One region of the Paenibacillus larvae subsp. larvae genome, then DNA from elsewhere that is predicted to be linked to it. Evidence: a T-box and tRNA genes for the amino acid it is inferred to sense, from the RefSeq annotation. Region 1 holds a T-box; the other holds one or more tRNA genes.
What was found. The T-box of region 1 lies ahead of leuS (leucine--tRNA ligase). A T-box ahead of a tRNA ligase gene usually reads a tRNA of that ligase, here a tRNA-Leu.
Positions count from the first base shown of each region.

Region 2: it has a tRNA-Leu gene. The T-box ahead of leuS (leucine--tRNA ligase) is inferred to sense a tRNA for this amino acid. The anticodon was not compared.

Region 1 covers NZ_CP019687.1:1,734,486-1,736,865, forward strand. The annotation lists gene leuS (leucine--tRNA ligase) at 1-911, opposite strand, end outside; T-box leader at 1,073-1,318, opposite strand; gene BXP28_RS09010 (class I SAM-dependent DNA methyltransferase) at 1,377-2,171, opposite strand; gene BXP28_RS09015 (CvfB family protein) at 2,173-2,380, opposite strand, start outside.
Region 2 covers NZ_CP019687.1:2,939,577-2,941,956, reverse strand. The annotation lists rRNA gene BXP28_RS15245 (23S ribosomal RNA) at 1-25, shown strand, start outside; rRNA gene rrf (5S ribosomal RNA) at 260-376, shown strand; tRNA gene BXP28_RS15235 (tRNA-Asn) at 383-458, shown strand; tRNA gene BXP28_RS15230 (tRNA-Thr) at 463-535, shown strand; tRNA gene BXP28_RS15225 (tRNA-Glu) at 543-614, shown strand; tRNA gene BXP28_RS15220 (tRNA-Val) at 660-735, shown strand; tRNA gene BXP28_RS15215 (tRNA-Thr) at 754-829, shown strand; tRNA gene BXP28_RS15210 (tRNA-Gln) at 833-907, shown strand; tRNA gene BXP28_RS15205 (tRNA-Lys) at 915-990, shown strand; tRNA gene BXP28_RS15200 (tRNA-Leu) at 1,028-1,108, shown strand; gene qoxA (cytochrome aa3 quinol oxidase subunit II) at 1,674-2,380, shown strand, end outside.

The sequences.
Region 1 (2,380 bases):
GCCAAATCAGTACGCTCCAAGTCACTCTTTCGGGCTGCTTTCTCCTGATAGTCACGCACTGCTTTCTGCTGGTCTCTGGTTGTAATAACCTTGATAAGTTCATGTTCTGGAGCAAGTACACAATAGGTAGCCCCAAACAGAGTGTCAGGACGCGTTGTAAAGACGGTTATCTTCCGGTCATGGCCCTCAATGTCAAAGGTAACTTCCGCCCCCTTGGATTTCCCGATCCAATTCCGCTGCATATCTTTAAGGCTCTCAGGCCAGTCCAGTTCCTCCAGATCATCCAGCAAACGCTCCGCATATTCCGTGATTTTAAGTACCCACTGTCGCATCGGTTTACGGATAACCGGATGGCCTCCACGCTCGCTTTTTCCGTCAATGACCTCTTCATTAGCCAATACCGTACCAAGAGCTTCACACCAGTTGACAGGTATCTCGTCCACATAAGCCAGACCCTTTTTGTAAAGTTGAATAAAAATCCATTGGGTCCATTTATAGTAATTCGGATCGGTTGTGCTTATTTCGCGATCCCAATCATAGGAAAATCCGAGTGATTTAATTTGTCTGCGAAACGTATTGATGTTTTTAACCGTAATATCACGCGGGTGTTCTCCGGTATCCAGCGCATGCTGCTCGGCGGGAAGGCCGAAAGCATCCCATCCCATCGGATGAAGGACATTGTAGCCTCTCATTCGTTTGTAGCGGGATAAAATATCCGTAGCCGTGTACCCTTCAGGGTGACCCACGTGCAGACCTGCTCCGGAAGGATAAGGGAACATATCCAGGGCATAAAATTTCGGTTTACCGGACTGTTCCTCTGTCCTGAATGTTTTGTTTTCCTCCCAATATGCCTGCCATTTCGGCTCTATGACATTCGGATTGTAGCCATTTTGTTCTTTGCTGTGCGCCATCGTTGTCTTCCTCCTTTATGAAATCCAAGCAATAACAAGGTTGAGGAAACGGCTCAACCGTCTTAAAAGACAGGAGGCGTTTCCAATTGTGAAAGGTCGGGTCTTCATGCATCTCCCCTTTATTTCTATGAAGCAAAAAACCTCCCGCCCTAGCTGGATTAGCTAGGGACGAGAGGCCTGTGTTTCCCGTGGTACCACCCTAGTTGACACGGAGCATGCTTTGCCCATGTCCACTCTGCCCTGTAACGCAGGGTAGCGTTCCGGCTAAGTACCTGCCTCAACAAAGGCAGTGTCTTCACCATCAAGCTCAAAGGTGAGTTCGTCTGGAGCACCTGTCTGCTTACACTGACCGCAGACTCTCTGGAAAAAGATGCTTGCCAGCTACTATTCCTTCTCTTCGCCAGTCCTATATACTTAGGGAAATTATAGAAAAATCAAGCCTCTTTGTCAAGCCGGGGACTTCTTTCACGGTTTTTGGGCCGCCACAAACAGCCTCCGGGTCTCCTCTGAATAGGATCCCCACTCAAAATCGCCTCCCAGAAGAAGGTTCACAAATCCTGTCTGCCTCAGAGCTTGCAGTATCCAATCCGTTCTGTAAGCCCTCTGCCGGTGGGTCTCAGTAATTTTCACATACAAAGGCAAAGCTCCATGTTCTTTCTGCTGCTCTCCCCTTGCTCCTTCCTTCCGTACAAAAAGACTCAAATTATGAGTAATCAGGCCTTTGGCGCCATCATATTCAGAGCTCCAAATATAGGATACGTCTTCATCGTCAAGCATGAACGGCTGTTCTTCCATATAATCCTCAAATTGCCGGATCGTATGAACATCAAAAAGAAGAGCCCCTCCGCTTTGCAGTCCTTCAAAACACCGCCGGAATGTCTCAAGAAGTTCCTCTTCCTTCAGCAAATAGCTGAAACAGTCACAAAAAGAAATAACGGAATCCACTTGATCGGGCAGTGTCCATTTTCTCATGTCCTGCCGGCTCCATGTAAGCAAGGAACGGGGACTTTTGCCAAAAGCAATTTCCCCTTTGCATGCCGCAATAGCGAGCATTTCCTCCGAAATATCTATACCCGTTATCCGGTAACCGGATGAAGCAAGGGGAATCGTTATATTTCCCGTCCCACACCCTAAATCGACGATATGGCAGGGATGAATACAGTAATGGTTCCAGGCCTCTTGGGCAAGGCTCACCCATTCAGCATAGGGCATATCATCCATCAGCCGGTCGTAGACAGCGGCCATTTTTCCGTAAGCCATGCTATTTCTCATCCGGGGAACCCTTCAGATAAGTCCAATTTTCCTTTTGATAAACGTGACCTACGTTCATCAGCTTACCGAGTGCCCTTTTAAAAGCGGACTTGCTCATTTGAAAACGGCTGCTTATGATATCTGCAGGAGTCTGGTCCGAATAGGGCATGGCTCCATTAGGGCGTTCTTTCAGGTAGGATAGCAAAATTTCGGCATCG
Region 2 (2,380 bases), 1.2 Mb from region 1:
ACTAATCGGTCGAGGGCTTATCCTAAAGAAACAACTGTTCTAAGTACACTTTGCTTCGCTGCTAGTTTTCAGGGTGCAAGAGGCTGGTTCAAGCTGCATGCCTTTTCTAAGGCAGGATATTTTCTCGCAGCCTGATCGAAGCAGTAACGCTTCGAAAAATCCGATCTGAATGGCCATATTTTGCTTCGCAAAAATGGTAGTCTAAGGTAGGATATTTTTTCGCAGTCTGATCGAAGAAGCAATGCTTCGAAAAATCCGGTTTGGTGACGATAGCGGAAGGGAACCACGCGTACCCATCCCGAACACGGCCGTTAAGCCTTCCAGCGCCGATGGTACTTGGACCGAAGGGTCCTGGGAGACTAGGACGTTGCCAAGCTTATATTCCCTGATAGCTCAGTTGGTAGAGCACTCGACTGTTAATCGAGTTGTCACAGGTTCGAGTCCTGTTCGGGGAGCCAGTCTGCTTCCATAGCTCAGTAGGTAGAGTGCATCCATGGTAAGGATGAGGTCACCGGTTCGATCCCGGTTGGAAGCTTACTTAAGGCCCGTTGGTCAAGGGGTTAAGACACCTCCCTTTCACGGAGGTAACAGGGGTTCGAATCCCCTACGGGTCATATTAATCCCCGCAAAGCGTTGGCTTTGAGGGGATTCCTAATTGTGGACGCTTAGCTCAGCTGGGAGAGCATCTGCCTTACAAGCAGAGGGTCGGCGGTTCGATCCCGTCAGCGTCCACCATGAATATGACAATGAATTGCCGGTGTAGCTCAATTGGTAGAGCAACTGACTTGTAATCAGTAGGTTGGGGGTTCAAGTCCTCTCGCCGGCACCACGCTGGGGGTTAGCCAAGCGGTAAGGCAACGGACTTTGACTCCGTCATGCATAGGTTCGAATCCTATACCCCCAGCCATTAATTAGAGCCATTAGCTCAGTTGGTAGAGCACCTGACTTTTAATCAGGGTGTCGAAGGTTCGAGTCCTTCATGGCTCACCAGTTTAAACAATGAGGTCAGGTCATAATTTCATAATGTGCGCGTGTGGCGGAATTGGCAGACGCACTAGACTTAGGATCTAGCGTCTTTGACGTGGGGGTTCAAGTCCCTCCACGCGCATAACTTAAAAACCTTGTAAAGCCATTAGCTTGCAAGGTTTTTTTGTATGTCTTCCTGCTTATTCATGTTTTATACCTAGATCTAACTGCACGAGCGGGGATAAATTCAGCCACAGAAGCAAAAGTCAATAATTAAATTCATAAAGAATAAGCGAGATTTGTTTTCTTGACCAATATTTCTTCCTTTCCTGCTGATATTTGGAAAAAACAAGAAAAAAAGATCCTTGACAAGCTCGCGTTAATTCTTCTTCAAAACTTATCTTCTTTTTCATATACTAAATTGTTTACGCATTAATGTGAAAAACTGTAAAATATTAACGGAATAAAAATGAGATTATATCCTTTATTGTTAATTACTTGATATAAGGTGAACTTTATTTTAACAATTTTTGATTGAACAGTGAACGAATGCTGAACATACGGTGACATTTAGTTTATTGTGCATTTATTAGTTGATTAGTTTGATAAAATGAAAAAGCCTTAAAGAATGCAAATGGGAATTATTACTTATCTCCATTATTTATCTTCAATTACTTAATTGTTATAGGGAAGGGAAGGAAAAGCTCTTGATTAAGCCAAACAAGCCGTTGTTCACGCTGGGTTTATTTTTGACTTTTTTTCTATTAAGCGGCTGTGATTATGTGGTACTTGATCCAAAGGGCCCGGTTGCCGAAGAACAAAAAAACCTCATCTTGTATTCCATCATCTTTATGATCTTTATCATCCTTGTGGTTTATGCATTGTTCTTTATTATTGTGGTGAAATACCGGGAACGCAAAGATAAACTGGATTACGAGCCGTCGCAAAAAGAGGGGAGCAAGCTTTTGGAGACGATTTGGACAATTATTCCGATTATAATCGTGATTGCATTGTCCATCCCTACTGTGAAAGCGATATACGCAATTGAAAAACCAAAAGATGAATCCCAGGAACCATTGGTGATCAATGCAACATCCGTAGACTGGAAATGGGTATTCAGCTATCCTGAGCAAAACATAGAGACTGTTAATTACATTAAGATTCCGGCTGGGCGGCCTGTTTTGTTAAAATTAACGTCTGCCGATTCGATGGCCTCTTTCTGGGTTCCGGCACTAGGCGGCCAGAAATATGCAATGGCCGGCATGGAAAACAAACTTTATCTTGAAGCCCACGAACCGGGAGTGTTTGACGGACGCAATGCAAACTTTACGGGGGAAGGTTTTGCCCATCAAACTTTTAAGGTAACGGCACAGACAAAAGAAGATTTTGAAAAATGGGTAAATGAAAGTAAACA